DNA from 3 places in the Kitasatospora sp. NPDC087314 genome. Region 2 is predicted to be linked to each of the others. Evidence: riboswitches for the same ligand, from Rfam matches in the RefSeq annotation. Region 2 holds a riboswitch; each other region holds the start of a gene.

Region 1 (5,743 bases), 260 kb from region 2:
CGACTCGCCGTTGCCCTGCGCCTTGATGGTGACGACGCTGGGCAGCGCCTTCTGCGCGATGCCGGCGATCGAGCCGGGGGCGGGCTCGTTCTTCTGGGTGTTGCTGGCCTGGATGGTGGTGCTGCGGTGGTCGTCGGCGCTGGTGCTGCTGTCGTTGCGGTCCGCGACGGCCACGCCGAGCGCACCGCCGGCCACACCGGCGACCAGCGCGACGGCGGCGATCAGGGCGACCAGGCCGCCGCGCTTCTTGCGCGGGCCGCCGGGGCCGCCGGGGTAGTCGGCCGGGTAGCCGAGCGGACCGGCCGGGCCGCCGGGGTAGCCCGGGCCGCCGCCGGTGGCGTCGTGGGCGGCGCCCCAGCCGCCGAGCGGCTGGCCGGCGCCGAACGGGTGGTGCGCGGGAGCGGGGTGCGCGGCGGGGGTGCCGTACGGGTCGTGCGGTGCGGGGGCGGCCGGGGTGCCGTACGGGTCCTGCGCGCCGGCGGCGGGGACGCCGTGGGCCGGGGTGGCGTACGGGTTGGCGACCGGCGGCAGGGCCGGGCTCTCGGCGGCGGGCGCGGCCGGCGGGGCGGGCGGCAGGACCGGCGGCGGCGCGTCGATGTAGCCGGTGGCGGGGTCGACGGGGACGGCGGGTGCCTCGGCGGCGGGGGCGGCCTGCGGGGCCGCCTCCGGCGCGGGGACCTTGCCGAAGGCCACGGTGGGCCGGTGCCCGCCCTGGGCCGGCACACCCTCGGCCGGCACAGCCTCAACCGGTACGTCGCCGGCCGGCGCGGCCTCGGGCTCGGGCACCCGGCTGAACGCCATGGTCGACTGGTGCCCGCCGTCCGCCGGCGCCGCCTCGGCCTCGGCCGGGGCGGGCGCCTGCGACGGGGCCGCTCCCGGCTCGGGGACCCTGCCGAAGGCCATCGTCGGCTGGTGCCCGCCCGCGGCGGAGCCGTCGGAAGCGGGAACAGCCGCCGCCTGGCCGCCCGAGGGCTGCTCCCCCTGCGGCCCGGTGGGCCCAACCTCGCGCTCGGTGCTCACGGACGACCTCCATAGCTGGCAGAACCAAGGACCATAGTTTTTCGCACTGTCGATTCGATTGCCGTAAGGACCCCTCTGAAGAACTCATAAGAATCCTTAGCCGGCACCGACAGTCAACGCCGCCGACCAGCGCCGACGGCCGACACCGACGGTCGGAGGCTCCCCCACCTCCGTCGGACGTCCCGCGATGCGGACCGCACACCCCGTGGCCTTGGCGTTCACCCCGCTGCCGGTTAGCCTGGCGCTCTAACTGACACGCGGGAGCTTGGACCTTCCAGGCTGAGAGTGCGCTGGTCGACCGTACGCCACGGGATCGTGGGCGGACCGTCGAGGGGGCGCAGACCGCCGGAACCTGTCCGGGTAATGCCGGCGTAGGGAGTATCGGCCATGCCGCCTGCTTCGCCATCCTCTTCTTCGGACGCGTCCGCGTCCAAGGGTTTCCCCGATCCGTCCACGGGCGCCCCCGCCGGAGCGGCGACCGCCGTCCTGGACCGCCCGGAGCGTACCGAGGCACCGCTCGTGCTGGACACCGAGCCGCCGCGCACGCTGCGCTTCCGGGACCACTTCGCGCTCTGGATGAACCTGGGCGTCAGCCTGATCGGCTTCTCCACCGCCGCCACCGTGCTCGGCGCCAAGGGCAGCGAGCTGTCGCTGGCCGCCGCGGTGACCGCGATCGTGGCCGGCACCGTGGTCGGCACCGCGATGCTCGGTGTGGCCGCGCTGATCGGGGCCCGCACCGGCGCGCCCGCGATGGCGAACCTGCGCGGGCTGTTCGGTACCCGGCTGTCGTACGTCCCGACGGTGCTGAACATCGTCCAGTGCGTCGGCTGGGGCGTGTTCGAGCTGCTGACGATCGCGGCGGGCGCGCAGACCGTCGCCCACACGGACGGCTACCGCTGGCTGTTCGTGGTCCTGGCGGGCGCGCTGACCACCGCGCTGACCATCTGGCCGCTGGGCTCGATCGCGGTGCTGCGCCGCTTCGTGGCCGGTGCCGTCGCCGTCGCGATGGTGTACTTCACCGTCCAGCTGGGTCGCCAGGGGGTGCCCGACCCGGGCGCCGGCAACTGGCACGGCTTCCTGGGCGCCACCGACGCGATGATCGCGGTGTCGATCTCCTTCGTCCCGCTCGCCGCCGACTACACCCGGCACTCGCGCACCCCGCGCTCGGCGTTCTGGGGCAGCTTCTCCGGCTACACGATCGCCCAGGTCTGGTGCTACGTGCTCGGCCTGATGGCCCTGCTGCAGTCCGACGGCGACCCGAACCGGATCTTCGACTCCTTCCTCGGCGTCTGGGCCGGCTGGCTGTTCCTGCTGGTGCTGGTGCTGCGCGAGACCGACCAGTCCTTCGCCAACGTGTACTCGACGGCGATGTCGGTGCAGAACCTGCTGCCGAAGGTGGACCGCCGGGTGCTGACCGGCGGGATCGGGCTGCTGATCACCGTGCTGGCGCTGCAGATCGACGAGTTCACCGACACCTACACCAACTTCCTCGGCCTGATCGGCTCGGTCTTCGTGCCGCTGCTGGCGGTGCTGGCGGTGGACTACTTCTTCGGCGCCGGCCGGCACGGCTGGAACCTCTCCGCCGACGCGCCGTCGCGCCCGCTGATGGTGCTGCCGTGGGTGCTGGGCTTCGCGGTCTACCAGTTCATCGCGCCGACCCCGGTGGCCGGCTGGTGGACGGACTTCTGGACCTCCGTCCAGCACGCCCTGCACTTCACCCCGCAGGAGTGGACGTCCGCCTCGCTGTTCGCCTTCCTGGTGCCGGCCCTGGCCACCTGGGCGCTCACCGCGCTGGCCCGCCGGACGGCGCGGAGCTGAGCGAACGGCACCGAAGACGGCCCCGCAGGTTGGGGCCGTCTTCGCCTCCGTGTCACTTCGGCCGCCTATCGTGAGCCCTGTGACCAGCCCAGACCCGTCCTCGGCGGCGGCGCGCACCGCGCCGGCCGTCCAGGTGATCGCCCACCGCGGTTCCTCGCACGCCCTGCCCGAACACACCCTGGCGGCGTACCGACGCGCGCTCGACGAGGGCGCGGACGCGGTCGAGTGCGACGTCCGGCTGACCCTCGACGGCGAACTGGTCTGCGTACACGACCGCCGGATCGGCCGGGTCTCCAACGGGCAGGGCACCGTCTCGGCGATGACGCTCGCCGAGCTGGAGGCGTACGACTTTGGCGCCTGGAAGACCGGCCGCCCCAGCACCGACCCCGAACTGCGCGGCGTGCTGCGGCTGGAGCGACTGCTGGAGCTGGTGGTGGACTGCGGCCGCCCGGTGGACCTGGCGATCGAGACCAAGCACCCGGTGCGCTACCGCGGCCGGGTGGAGGCCGAACTGCTGCGGACGCTCGAACGGTTCAAGATCGGCGCGACCCGGGAGGCCGAGCGCCCCGCGGCCCGGATCATGAGCTTCTCCTCGGTGGCGCTGAACCGGGTGGCCGCCGGGGCGCCGGACTACCGGCGGGTGTTCCTGTTCGAACGGACCCTGCCGCTGCTCGGCCGGCTGCGCCCGGGCTCCCCGCTGCCGGGCGGGGCGCGGATCGCCGGTCCGGGCATCGAGCTGGTACGGGCCCGCCCGCAGCTGGTGACGCGACTGCGCGAGCTGGGCCACGAGGTGCACGTGTGGACCGTGGACGAACCGGCCGACGTGGAGCTCTGCCTGGAGCTCGGGGTGTCCGCGATCATCACCAACCGACCCGCCGAGGTGCTGGCGCAGCTCGGGCGGTGATCCACCGCCGGACCGGCAATGTCACCCGCAAAGCCCGGGACTCCGTCCGCTCCTTCTGGTCGGCAGTCAAACCTTCCGGGCACGTTATTGCCGGAATTCATGCGTCGGCGCGACGGAGGGTGAGCGGGGAATGACCTGAGGTCCACCCTCGGTGGCCTCGCTTGAAATGTCCTCGCGGGATCGTCCGGTGGTCGTTTCCGACGCATTACCAAGGGGCATCCATCCCTCGGCATACGCTGAAGGAGGTCCGGGGGTGGCGTTGATGGTGGCGCGTGAAGTGCCGACTTCATCGACCATGGCAGTGCCGCACGGCCCAGCGAGTGTCGGGGTCGCACGGCGCCGACTGCGTCGAGATCTTGGCGACCGGGAGATACCCGAACCGGTCATTGATGATGCCGTATTGATCCTTTCCGAACTGTTGAGCAACGCCTGTCGGTACGCCCGTCCGCTCGGCCCGCTGCGGGCCCTGGGCCGCAGCGCCCGGGCCGAGGTGGTGGACCAGCTGCTGGTCGGTGTCCCCACCGGGACGCACCCCGCGCCGGGCGGCCGGGAGCGCGACGAATCCGGCGGCGGAACGGACGACGGCGTACTGGTCCGCTGGCAGATGCACGCCGACGGCGTGCTCACCCTGGAGGTCACCGACGGCGGCGCGACCACCCGGCCGCTGCCCGCCAGCCCCTCGCTGACCTCGCGCGGCGGCCGCGGCCTGAGCATCGTCGACCAGTTGGCCAGTGACTGGGGCGTGCGCGACGCGCCCGGCGAGGTGACGGTCTGGGCGGCGCTGCCCGCCCGCGCCCGGCACGCCCGGCGCACCGGTGGTGACGCCCGCAGCGCCTGAACCGACGCGCGCCCCGCCCGTCCGCCCGGCGCGTGCCCGCGCGCAGGGGGGAACGTCAGTAGGCTGCCCGGAGCAAAGGACCACCGTTCCCGGGAGAGCCGCACCATGGGCAAGAAGGCCGCCAAGAAGGCGCCGCAGCGTCAGTCCACCACCGCCGTCACGGGTGAGATCCCCGTGGTCGGGGCCCGCGAGAACTGCCCCTGCGGCTCGGGCCGCCGGTACAAGGCCTGCCACGGCCGGGAGGCCTCGCACGCGGTGCAGGAGCTGGTGCACCGCCCGTTCGAGGGCCTGTCGGGCGAGGCCGACTGGGTGGCGCTGCGCGAGCTGGTGCCCGCCGCCACGGTGCCGCTGACGCTGGCCGCCGGGGTGGCCGAGGGCGCCAACGGTGAGGTTCCGTCGGTGACCCTGGCCACCGTGCTGCCGCTGGCCTGGCCGGCCCTGCGCCGCCAGGACGGCTCGATCCTGCTCGGCCTGCAGACCCAGTCCGCCTCCGGCGACCTCAGCCGCGACCTCGCGGACGCCCTGGAGCTGGCGCTGGCCACCGAGCCGGGCACCCCGGTGCCGTCCCGCCGGACCGAGGCGGGCGGACGCCGGCTGCAGGACCTGCTGGACGTCACCGCCGAGTTCACGCCCGCCGTGCACGCCGGCTTCGAGTTCTGGCTGGAGGACGCCGAGACCGCCACCGGCGAGGTCGCCGCCTCCCTGGAGCGCGCCAACGCCTCGGCCATCCCGACCGAGAAGCTGGACAGCGTCGACGCCGCCTACTGGTGCGGCACCCCCGACAAGAACCACCTGCGCTGGGTGATGACCGTGCCCGAGGAGCGGCTGCTGGACGCGCTGGCCCGACTGACCGCCGCCGACCGGTCCTCGCTCGGCCCGGACACCCGTCTGGTCGGCTCGTTCCGCGCGCACGGCCTGACCGTCCCGGTCTGGGACCTCCCGCTCGCCATGACCGCCGCCGACTGCGAGAAGCCGGCCGCCGAGTTCGCCGAGCGGCTGGCCGCCGTGCTCGCCGACGAGACCCCGCTGACCGCCGAGGAGCGGCGCGCCCGCGCGAACCTGGTGAACCGTCAGGTCACCTTGAACTAAAGCGCGCGGGATCCGGGTGATACGCGTCACATTGTCGCCGTGGAGCCGCAATTTCCGGGCGTGCAGGGGGTCTT
Region 2 (5,743 bases):
CGACTCCGTCGTCGGTGACCTCGATCGACAGCCGGTCATCGTCGCGTGCGACACGGACGTTGATCTGGGTGGCCCGGCCGTGCTTGGCAGCGTTGGTGAGCGCCTCGGCGATCGTGAAGTACGCCACGGCCTCGACCGCGGCGGGTATCGCGCCGAGATTGCCGATGTCGAGGGTGGTGTCGATCGCCGATCGGGCCCCCAGTGCGGCCAGCGCCCCGGCGAGGCCGCGATCGGCGAGGATCGGCGGGTAGATCGTCCGGATCACCGCACGAAGCTCCGCCATGGCCTCCTCGGTACTCTCATGCGCTTCCTCCAAGAGTCTGGCCACCGTCTGGGGGTCCTCGCTCAGCACCTCACGGGCCACGCCCAGCCGCATCGCGATGGCCACCAGCCGGGCCTGGGTGCCGTCGTGCAGGTCACGTTCGATCCGGCGGAGTTCCGCGCCGTGCGCCTTCATGGCGTCGGCCCGCGTCTCGGCCAGCGTCTCCACGCGCCGCGCCAATCTCTCGGTGGCCGAGGGGGACAGCAACACACCACAGATCCGGGCGTGTAGGCGCGCCAGCGGTGGAACCAACCAGTAGGTCAGGGCCGCGAAGACGACGGCTTGTGCGGTCCCCAGGGTCAATGCCGTGCCCCACCCGGACAGTGGAGCACCGGCGGCGAAGCCGCCCGCGCGGGTGCCGGCGGGCAAGGCCCACCACAAGGGCACCGTGACGGCTGTGGCTACCGCGTTGCCCGCGCACAGCGCCACGACGACCCCGAACGCCAGACTGGTCATGATGTGTGTGCACAACCACGCGAGAACGCGCCAGGTACCGCAACGGACGGGATCGGAACGCGGGCAGAGCAGCAGCCGGTCAGCGCGGCGACGATGCCAGGACGCCCAGGCGCGAGTCGCCGTCGGGACGATGAGCACGGGCAACGCGAACAGGGCGACCACAGCGGTCGACAGGCTTCCCAGGAGATAACCCAGACCGCGCCACATCGCCGAAAACCCTCTGGTTTCTTGGTGATTCACTCACACGAGTCTGAGTTATCGTCACCTATCCCGACACTACAGCCCACTACCCCTTTTTCACACTGGTGAGCGGTAGCGCCTGCGCACCTCAGCCAGACCTAGGGTCAACGCCCATGACAAGTTCACCGACTCGTCCACCACGGCGGCGCGGCCGATCCATCGGACGGAGCCTGGCGCTGGCCGCTGTCGTGGCTGGAACCCTTTCCGCCTGTGCACCCGGCGAGCGGGCCGCCGTGCCACATGACGACCAAACCCAGCTCCAGCGCGACGCGGACGCGATCACCGCGGTCGGCGTGACGGGAGTGCAGTCCCTCCTGGTCACCTCGGACAACCGGTACCTGACCGTCACCAGCGGCGCCGCCGACCTGACAGCCGGCCAGCCGGTCCCCCGGGATGGTTACTTCCGGATAGCCAGCGTCACCAAGACGTTCGTGGCCACAGTGACCCTGCAACTCGCCGGCGACCGCAGGCTCTCCCTGGATGACCCGGTCGAGCGCTGGTTGCCCGGCCTGGTGTCCGGAAACGGTAACGACGGTCGCGCGATCACCATTCGCCAACTGCTCCAGCACACCAGCGGTATCCACGACGACTACCCGGACTACACCTCGGCGGAAGACTTCCGCCAGCACCGGTACGACACCTACACACCCGAGCAGACCGTCGCCCGGGCGATGTTCCACCGCCCGGACTTCCAGCCCGGCGCGGGCTGGAGCTACAGCAACACCGGCTACGTCCTGCTCGGCATGATCATCGAGCGGGTCACCGGGCACCCCTGGCATGAGGAGGTAATGGACCGGATCGTCCGGCCGCTCGGCCTCGATCACACCTTCTGGCCGGGTACCTCACCCACACTGCCCCAGCCACATGCCGAGACCTATCAGAGGTTCAAGGCCGGCGAGCCGCTCGTGGACGTCACCGAGCAGGTCGGCCAGGGCACCAACGGGGAGGCCGGGCTCGTCTCCACCACCGCCGATCTCGACCGATTCTTCCGTGCCCTGCTCGGCGGCCGGCTCCTGCCGCCGGCGCAGCTGACGCTGATGGAACAGACCGTCCCGGTCAGCAAGGAATTCGAGCAGCTCATGCCGGGCGCCCGTGACGGGTTGGGACTCTTCTCACGCCCGCTGTCCTGCGGCGGGGTGTACTGGGGCCACGAGGGCGGCGATTCCGGCTGGATCACCGCCGACGGCGTCACCGCCGACGGCCAGCGCAGCGTCACCGTCTCACTGTCGGGTGTCCAAGCCGATTCCGCGGACGACGTCCTACGCGTGGAACAGGCCGAGAGCAGGCTGGTCGACGACGCTCTGTGCACGACTCCGAACGCCGACCATCAGCGACGATGAGGTCCTCCGCACGGCGCGGGTGCGGGGGGAGGGGGCAACTTCCGGGGCCACCCACATCACCCTTGATGACCGTCTCCGCCGAAATCCGAACAACATCAACGCCGTGCGGCCCAGCGACAGCAGAGCGCCGCCCCGAGAAGCGTAGAGCTCTCAGGGCGGCACTCGGGTGTGGTGTGTCAGTCCGCCATCGGCAGGTAGACCTTGTTCCCCTGAGCCTTGAACTCCTCGGACATGGCCTTCATGCCCTCGACAGCGGCCTCGTCGTACTCCGGCGAGGCCTCGCCGCCGCCGAACTTCTCATTGATGGATTTGCTGATCTTCATCGAGCAGAACTTCGGGCCGCACATGGAGCAGAAGTGGGCCGTCTTGGCGGGTTCGGCGGGGAGGGTCTCGTCGTGGAAGGCGCGGGCGGTCTCCGGGTCGAGGGCCAGGTTGAACTGGTCCTCCCAGCGGAACTCGAAGCGGGCGTCGGACAGGGCGTCGTCCCAGGCCTGGGCGCCGGGGTGGCCCTTGGCGAGGTCGGCGGCGTGGGCGGCGATCTTGTAGGTGATCACGCCGGTCTTGACGTCGTCGCGGTTGGGCAGGCCCAGGTGCTCCTTGGGCGTGACGTAGCAGAGCATCGCGGTGCCCCACCAGGCGATCATGGCGGCGCCGATGCCCGAGGTGATGTGGTCGTAGCCGGGGGCGACGTCGGTGGTGAGCGGGCCGAGGGTGTAGAACGGCGCCTCGTCGCAGATCTCCTTCTGGAGATCCATGTTCTCCTTGATCTTGTTCATCGGGACGTGGCCCGGGCCCTCGATCATCACCTGGACGTCGCGCTCGCGGGCGATCCGGCCGAGCTCGCCGAGGGTCTGCAGTTCGGCGAACTGCGCCTCGTCGTTGGCGTCCGCGATGGAGCCAGGACGCAGGCCGTCGCCGAGCGAGAAGGTGACGTCGTAGCTCGCGAGGATGTCGCAGAGCTCCTCGAAGTTCGTGTAGAGGAAGTTCTCCTGGTGGTGCGCCAGGCACCAGGCGGCCATGATCGAGCCGCCGCGCGAGACGATGCCGGTCTTGCGGCGGGCGGTCAGCGGGACGTACCGCAGCAGGACGCCGGCATGGACGGTCATGTAGTCGACGCCCTGTTCGCACTGCTCGACGATGGTGTCCCGGTACACCTCCCAGCTCAGCTCCTCGGCCTTGCCGTCGACCTTCTCCAGGGCCTGGTAGAGCGGCACGGTGCCGATCGGCACGGGGGAGTTGCGCAGGATCCACTCGCGGGTGGTGTGGATGTTGCGGCCGGTGGAGAGGTCCATGACGGTGTCGGCGCCCCAGCGGGTGGCCCAGGTCATCTTCTCCACCTCCTCCTCGATCGAGGAGGTGACGGCGGAGTTGCCGATGTTGGCGTTGATCTTCACCAGGAAGTTGGTGCCGATGACGGCCGGCTCCACCTCGGGGTGGTTCACGTTGACCGGGATGACGGCCCGTCCGCGGGCCACCTCGGCCCGCACGTACTCGGGGGCGAGGCCCTCCCGCAGCGCCACGAACTCCATCTCGGGGGTGACCACGCCCCGCTTGGCGTAGGCGAGTTGGGTGACGGCGGCACCACCGCGGCCGCGCAGCGGACGGCGCGGGCGGCCGGGGAACACCGCGTCCAGGTTGCGCAGGTTTCCGCCGCGCGGCGAGGTGTGCTTGATCCCGTCGTCCTCGGGGCGCGCCTCGCGGCCGTCGTACTCCTCGACGTCGCCGCGCTGGCGGATCCAGGCGTCGCGCAGGGCGGGCAGGCCGCGCCGCACGTCGGGCTCGTAGGCCTGGTCGGTGTACGGGCCGGAGGTGTCGTACAGCGGGACGGTCCGGCCGTTGGTGAGCTGCACCTCGCGGTACGGGACCCGCAGGTCGGGCCGGGACCCCTCGCGGTAGGCCTTGCGCCAGGCCGGGGTCGGGTAGCCGGTGCCCGCGCTGGTGACGGCGCTGTTCCGGGCAGACTGCGGCTGTGCTTCGAACGTGGTCATCTGACCTCTACTCCCTACGCCGGCATTACCCGGTCAGGTTCCTGCGGTCGACGCAGCCGTCGGTCCGTCCGTCGACGTCCCGGTCAGCGCCCTCTCAGCCCGGTGCTCCGAGCTCCCGCGTCCACAGGCGGTGTTGCCTGCACACGACGCCCAACACGGTAGCGAGCCGATCGCCGCAGGTCCAGAGGGGGTCCACGGAGGGGATCCGGCAGCCGGTGGCAGCACGCCGAAACGCCCGAGGCCCGGCGCCCCGTCGCGGGGTGCCGGGCCTCGGGCGTTCCCTCAGCCCTTGGCGGCCTTCTTCACCAGGACCACCACGGCGGCCGCGATACCGACGACCACCAGCACCTTGATCACTATGCTCAGCAGCGCACCGACGACACCGAAGACGAATCCCACGATGTTCCAGAGCAGCACCAGGACCAGCACCGGGATGACGATGTTGCGCACCCAGGCGGGCAGCGACTTCCAGAGCTCAGCCATGTCCGTTCCTTCTCTCCCCGTGGGGTCGGCTGCCGTCCGGTGCCGCATCCCGCTTGCTTCGGTACTTCGATCGTACGGGGACGCCAGTGCCGTAACGAGGCCCGACGGCCCGGAGAGAACCCCTAGATCACCCCGACCCGGGCCCCGGGGAAAGACCCCGCCCGGACCTCCGGGAAGGCCCCCGGGAAATCCTCGGAGCGACCTGAGAACCGGGCCGGCCCCACGCGTCCAGGAGATGTCGGACTCTCCGGAACTGCCCCTGCACCACGGCTACTTGGGGGATTCAGCCACGCCTGACCGCACCGTCACCACCCCCGAGGCCCCGACCCTGACCGTCCCGGCCCCGGGCCCACCCGGCCATGAGCTGGTCAGACCGGCCAGCGCTCCCCGCGCCAGGCCGCGTCCCAGAACATCCACTCGTAGCGCGAGGTGGTCGTGAAGTGCTCGACGACCCGACGCCGTTCGGCCGGGGAGATCTCCTCACCGAGCCGGTCGGTGAGTGCCAGTACCCGGCGGACGACGGACTGGAAGGCCTCGTCGCCGTAGGTGGCGATCCACTTGGCGTACAGCGGGTCGGGGGAGCCCTGGGCGAGCAGCGCCTCGCCGACCCGGGCGTAGATCCAGTAGCAGGGCAGCACCGCGCCGACGGCCTCGGCGAAGGAGCCGCCGTAGACGGTGGCCAGCAGGTAACTGGTGTAGGCGCGGGTGGTGGGCAGCACCGGCTCGGCGGCGGCCTGTTCGGCGCTGCCGCCGAAGGCGGTCAGGAACTCGGCGTGCATGCCCTGCTCGGCGGCCAGCGCGCCGACCGCGTCGTCGGCGAAGGCCCGCACGTCCTCCTCGCCGGGCGCCTTGGCGGCGCAGACGGCGAGCGCGCGGGCGTAGTCGCGCAGGTAGTGCGAGTCCTGGACGACGAA
Region 3 (5,743 bases), on a different contig from region 2:
TTGCTTTCGATCTCACTCACGCCACCAGACTGCCACCTCGGGGGGCCGCCGCGCACCAGAGGCCCCGCCAGGGCGCCGTCAGGGCCCCGTCAAGCGGTGGCCGACTTCAGCGGCACCGCCGGGTCGGCCGCCCGGGCCGGGTCCAGCGCGGTGCCGCGCTCGATCAGCCGGCGGCCCTGGGTGAGGTCGCGCGGCCGGTCGACGGCCAGCAGCGCGCTCGGCACCCCGTCGCGCAGCCAGAGCACCGTCCAGGAGGCGTCCTGCGGGCTGCCGCGCCACAGCAGTTCGTCGCCCTCGGCGTGCCGCCCGGCGTACTGGACCATTCGCCCGAACTGCTCCGACCAGAAGTACGGCACCGGGTCGTACGGCGGCGCGTCCGCGCCGAGCACGGCGGCGGCCGCGGCCTCGCCGGACTGCAGCGCGTGGTCCCAGTGCTGGACGGCCAGCCGGGCGCCGGCGCGGGCGGACGGGTAGCTGACGCAGTCGCCGGCCGCGAAGACGCCGGGCAGGCCCGTCCGCAGCCGCTCGTCCACCAGGACCGCGCCGGTCTCGTCCAGTTCGACGCCGGAGCCGGCCAGCCAACCCGTCGCGGGCCGGGCGCCGACGCCGACCACCACCTCGTCGGCGGGCAGGTGCGAGCCGTCCGCCAGCAGCACCGCGCCGGGCTCGACGGCGGCCACGCCGACCCCGCAGCGCAGGTCGACGCCGGCCTCGGCGTACCAGGCGGCCATCGCCGAGCCGACCTCGGTCGGCAGCGCGCCGGGGACGGGCGCCGGGCCCGCCTCGACCACGGTCACCTCACAGCCCGCGGCGCGCGCCGCGGTGGACACCTCGGCGCCGATCCAGCCCGCGCCGACCAGTACCAGCCGCAGGCCGGGCCGCAGCAGGGCGCGCAGCGCCAGCGCGTCGTCCAGGGTGTGCAGCAGGTGCGCGCGCTCGGCGCCGGGCAGGGCGCGCGGGGTGGCGCCGGTGGCGATCACCAGCGCGCCGTACGGGAGGTCGCCGTCGTCGGTGTGCAGCACGCCGGGGGTGAGGCCGGTGGCGCGGCGGCCGGTGAGCACCTCGATGCCGAGGTGCGGGTAGTCGATGTCCAGGGTGGTGGCGTCGGCCTTGCCGAGCAGCACGTCCTTGGACAGCGGCGGCCGGTCGTACGGCGCGTGCGGCTCCTCGCCGACCAGCGTGATCCGCCCCGGCCAGCCGCCCTGCCGCAGCTTCAGGGCGCACTGTGCCCCGGCCAGCCCGGCCCCGACGACGACCACCCGATCCGTTCCGCTCAGCTCTGCCACGCCCGTCACTGTACTCAGCGGTCCCGGGCGCCCCACCGGCCCGTCCACCCTTCGTACGGGCCTTCGGCCGGGCCGACCCCGGCGTTATGGTGGGGACACCATCACGGGAGCCCGGCGTACCGGGCTGAGAGGCGGGCTGGCACGGCCCGCGACCGTCCGAACCTGATCCGGGTCATACCGGCGAAGGGAGAAGAGCAGCTTTGTCACGCTTGCCCGAAAGCACCCGCGCCGACGTGCTGGTGATCGGCGGGGGCGTCATCGGCCTCGCCGTCGCCTGGCGCGCCGCGCAGCGCGGGCTGAAGAGGATCCTGGTGGTCGACCCCTCCCCCGGCGGCGGGGCGGCCGGGGTCGCGGCCGGGATGCTCGCCCCGGTCACCGAGCTGCAGTACGGCGAGGAGCCGCTGCTGCGCCTCGGCATGGCCTCCAACCAGCGCTACGGGGACTTCGCCGCCGAGCTCACCGAGGCGAGCGGCGGCCTGGACACCGGGTACCGCCGGTGCGGCACGATCGCGGTCGCGCTGGACTCCGACGACCGCGAGGAACTGCGCGAACTGCACGCCTTCCACCAGCGGCTCGGCCTGGACTCGGCCTGGCTGACCGGCCGGGAGGCCCGCAAGCTGGAGCCGATGCTCGCCCCCGGCGTGCGTGGCGGCCTGTACGCCGCGGACGACCACCAGGTGGATCCCCGCCGCTTGCTGACCGCCCTGCTGGCCGCCGGCGAACGCGCCGGGGTCGTGATCCACCGCGCCGAGGCCGTCGGGCTGCTGGTCGAGAACGGCCGCGCGGTCGGCGCCCGCCTCGGCACGCAGGAGACCCTGACCGCCGAGCAGGTGGTGCTCGCGGCCGGCCCGCACAGCCACCGGTTGCCCGGGCTGCCCGAGGGCGTGCTGCCGGCGATCCGCCCGGTGAAGGGGCAGATCCTGCGGCTGCGGATCCCCGGGGCGTACCGGCCGTTCCTGTCCCGCAACGTCCGCGCGGTGGTGCGCGGCCAACACCTGTACCTGGTGCCCCGGGAGAACGGCGAGCTGGTGATCGGCGCGACCACCGAGGAACAGGGCTACGACACCACGGTCACCGCCGGCGGGGTGTACGAACTGCTGCGCGACGCCCACGAGTTGGTCCCGGGCATCACCGAACTCCCGCTGGTGGAGACCTCGGCGGGGCTGCGGCCCGGCTCGCCGAACAACGCCCCGCTGCTGGGCCCGACCGCACTGCCCGGGCTGGTCGCCGCCACCGGCCACTACCGCAACGGCGTGCTGCTCACCCCGGTGACCGCCGACCTGCTCGCCGAGTACCTGGCGACCGGCGAACTTCCCGACCTGGCAACGCCGTTCACGCCCACCAGGTTCTCCCCCGACCGCTCCACCACGAAGGCCTCCGCATGACCGAGATCGCACTGACCGTCAACGGCGAGCCCCGCCGGGTGTCCGCCACGACCACCCTCGCGGAGGTGGTGGCCAGCCTCAGCGCCGCCCACAGCGGTGTCGCCGCCGCACTCAACGAGACCGTGGTGCCCCGCGGTTCGTGGCCCGACACGGAACTCTCGGCGGGCGACCGGATCGAGATCCTCACCGCCGTCCAGGGAGGCTGACCATGGCCGACGACCAACTCACCATCGCCGGAACGTCGTTCGGATCCCGACTGATCATGGGCACCGGCGGCGCGCCCAGCCTGGAGATCCTGGAACGGGCGCTGCTGGCCTCCGGCACCGAGCTGACCACCGTGGCGATGCGCCGGGTCGACACCGGCACCCAGGGCTCCGTCCTGGACGTGCTGACCCGCAACGGCATCCGGGTACTGCCCAACACGGCCGGCTGCTTCACCGCCGGCGAGGCCGTGCTGACCGCCCGGCTGGCCCGCGAGGCGCTCGGCACCGACTGGGTGAAGCTGGAGGTGATCGCCGACGAGCGGACCCTCCTGCCGGACCCGATCGAGCTGCTGGACGCCGCCGAGACCCTGGTCGACGACGGCTTCACGGTGCTGCCCTACACCAACGACGACCCGGTGCTGGCCCGCAAGCTGGAGGACGTCGGCTGCGCGGCGATCATGCCGCTGGGCTCGCCGATCGGCTCCGGCCTGGGCATCCGCAACCCGCACAACTTCCAGCTGATCGTGGAGGGCGCGAGCGTCCCGGTGATCCTGGACGCGGGCGCCGGCACCGCCTCGGACGTCGCCCTGGCGATGGAGCTGGGCTGCGCGGCGGTGATGCTCGCCTCCGCGGTGACCCGGGCCCAGGACCCGGTGCTGATGGCCGAGGCGATGCGGCACGCCGCCGAGGCGGGCCGGCTCGCGCACCGGGCCGGCCGCATCCCGCGCCGCTTCCATGCCGAGGCCTCCTCGGCGATGGCCGGCCGGGCGAGCCTGGACACCCGCGAGCACCCGGCGTTCTGACGCCGCGGGAGCCGCGTGTCCCGTGTCACAAGCCGGGCACGGCCGGGCCCGGGGACGGTGTCCTCCGGGTCCGGCGGGTGAGCGCGGCACTAGACTCCCCCGGGTGGACATGGCATTGCACGACCCGCTGATCGGTACCCTGCTCGACGGCCGGTACCGGGTCGAGCAGCGCATCGCGACCGGCGGGATGTCCACCGTCTACAAGGGCACCGACACCCGGCTGGACCGGGTCGTCGCGCTCAAGGTGATGCACCCCGCGCTGGCCGGGGACGACGGTTTCACCGCCCGGTTCATCCGCGAGGCCAAGGCGGTCGCCCGGCTCACCCACCCGAACGTGGTGAACGTCTTCGACCAGGGCGCGGACGGCGGAAACGTTTTCCTCGCCATGGAGTACGTGCCCGGCCGCACCCTGCGGGACCTGCTGCGCGACCGCGGCGCGCTGTCCGTCCGGGCCGCGCTGGACGTGCTGGAGCCGGTGCTCGCCGCCCTCGGCGCCGCCCACCGGGCCGGACTGGTGCACCGCGACGTCAAGCCGGAGAACGTGCTGATCACCGAGGGCGGGCTGGTCAAGGTCGCCGACTTCGGCCTGGTCCGGGTCCTGGGCACCGCCGACGGCGCGCCCACCTCGACCAGCACCGCGACCGGCGGCACCGTCCTGGGCACGGTCTCCTACCTGGCCCCCGAGCAGATCCTCCCGGACGCCCCCACCGACCAGCGGGTCGACGTCTACGCGGCCGGCATCCTGCTCTACGAGATGCTCACCGGCCGCCGCCCGCACACCGGCGACAACCCCGTCCAGGTCATGTACAAGCACCTGCACGAGGACGTCCCCGCCCCCTCGCTGATCGCCCCCGCCGTCGGCCCCGCGCTGGACGCCATAGTGGCCGGCGCCTGCGCCCGGACGGCCGAGGCCCGCCCGTACGACGCGGTCGAGCTGCTCGCCGCCCTCCAGCGGCTGCGCCGCACGCTCACCCCGGCCGAGCTGGACGCCGAGCCGCCCGCCTCCACCCGGCCCAGCCCGCGCTACCCGACCAGCGAGCCGACCTCGGTGATCCAGCCGCTGCCGCGGCCCGCCGACGCCCCGGCGCCGGAGCACACCAGCGTGCTGGACGTGCCGGCGGAGCTGATGGACCAGCTGTTGGTCGAGCCGCGCCCGTACGACGAGCCGACCCCGGTGCGCCGGCGCCGGCCCGGCCTGCTGCGCCGCCTCCCCCGCAGGCCACTGATCTGGGTCGCCGCACTGGCCGCCCTGGTGCTCGCGGTCGGCGGCGCGACGTACGGGCTGTCCGAGGCGCTGTACGGGCCGATGCCCGGCGTGCTCGGCAAGGACCGGGCCGAGGCGCAGCGGATCCTGGACAAGGAGGGCATGCACGGCCGGTTCGTCGAGGCGTTCAGCGAGAGCGTCCCGGCCGGGCAGGTGATCGCCACCGACCCTGGGGTGGGCGCGCGGACCCGCAAGAGCGACACCGTGACGGTCACCGTCTCCAAGGGCCCCAAGCGGATCGCGGTGCCGGACCTGACCGGGAAGACCTCCGACCAGGCCGCCGACGCGCTGACCGCGCTCCAGCTGACCAGGGGCGGCGTGACCGGGACGTACAGCGACACCGTGCCGGAGGGCGTGGTGATCAGCAGTTCGCCGGCGGCCGGGCAGCTGCTGCAGGAGAACACCGCGGTCGCGCTGGTGGTCAGCAAGGGCATGGTGCCGATCCCGGACGTCACCGGGATGAGCAAGGACGACGCGGCGAAGGCGCTGCAGGCGGCCGGCTTCACGATGCAGACCAGCGGGGTCAACCTGTTCGGCACCGGCAAGGTGTCCAGCCAGTCCCCGGCGGCCGGCGAGCGACGCCCGCAGCACACCACGGTGACGGTCAACTTCCCGTTCTTCTAGGAGAGTTCGCCGGTAGGTGAGTTCGCCGGGCAAAGGACTTCGCCAGGCTCAGCGGAGCGGGCCGTCCCCCGGCTCCTCCTGGTAGGAGTAGCGCTGCTCGCGCCACGGGTCGGCGAGGTTGTGGTAGCCGCGCTCCTCCCAGAAGCCGCGGCGGTCGGCCCGCATGTACTCCACCGCG

Evidence for each region. A riboswitch is a leader RNA that binds a small molecule or an ion and turns the genes downstream of it on or off. The one in region 2 is predicted to bind thiamine pyrophosphate.
Region 1: it holds a riboswitch for thiamine pyrophosphate, as region 2 does, so the genes downstream of both, ACIO5E_RS07225 (purine-cytosine permease family protein) here and thiC (phosphomethylpyrimidine synthase ThiC) in region 2, are expected to answer to the same signal.
Region 3: it holds a riboswitch for thiamine pyrophosphate, as region 2 does, so the genes downstream of both, thiO (glycine oxidase ThiO) here and thiC (phosphomethylpyrimidine synthase ThiC) in region 2, are expected to answer to the same signal.

The regions. Positions count from the first base shown of each region.
Region 1 is NZ_JBIUYE010000003.1:151,045-156,787, forward strand. It holds gene ACIO5E_RS07220 (S1C family serine protease) at 1-1,020, opposite strand, end outside; TPP riboswitch at 1,268-1,415, shown strand; gene ACIO5E_RS07225 (purine-cytosine permease family protein) at 1,408-2,838, shown strand; gene ACIO5E_RS07230 (glycerophosphodiester phosphodiesterase) at 2,918-3,742, shown strand; gene ACIO5E_RS07235 (ATP-binding protein) at 4,005-4,580, shown strand; gene ACIO5E_RS07240 (DUF5926 family protein) at 4,686-5,669, shown strand.
Region 2 is NZ_JBIUYE010000003.1:410,346-416,088, reverse strand. It holds gene ACIO5E_RS08365 (histidine kinase) at 1-916, opposite strand, end outside; gene ACIO5E_RS08360 (serine hydrolase domain-containing protein) at 1,252-2,358, shown strand; gene thiC (phosphomethylpyrimidine synthase ThiC) at 2,535-4,346, opposite strand; TPP riboswitch at 4,341-4,475, opposite strand; gene ACIO5E_RS08350 (DUF5326 family protein) at 4,629-4,829, opposite strand; gene tenA (thiaminase II) at 5,198-5,743, opposite strand, start outside.
Region 3 is NZ_JBIUYE010000001.1:474,414-480,156, reverse strand. It holds gene ACIO5E_RS02185 (Rv2175c family DNA-binding protein) at 1-20, opposite strand, end outside; gene ACIO5E_RS02180 (NAD(P)/FAD-dependent oxidoreductase) at 90-1,295, opposite strand; TPP riboswitch at 1,380-1,492, shown strand; gene thiO (glycine oxidase ThiO) at 1,496-2,671, shown strand; gene thiS (sulfur carrier protein ThiS) at 2,668-2,877, shown strand; gene ACIO5E_RS02165 (thiazole synthase) at 2,880-3,677, shown strand; gene pknB (Stk1 family PASTA domain-containing Ser/Thr kinase) at 3,787-5,565, shown strand; gene ACIO5E_RS02155 (sulfite oxidase-like oxidoreductase) at 5,614-5,743, opposite strand, start outside.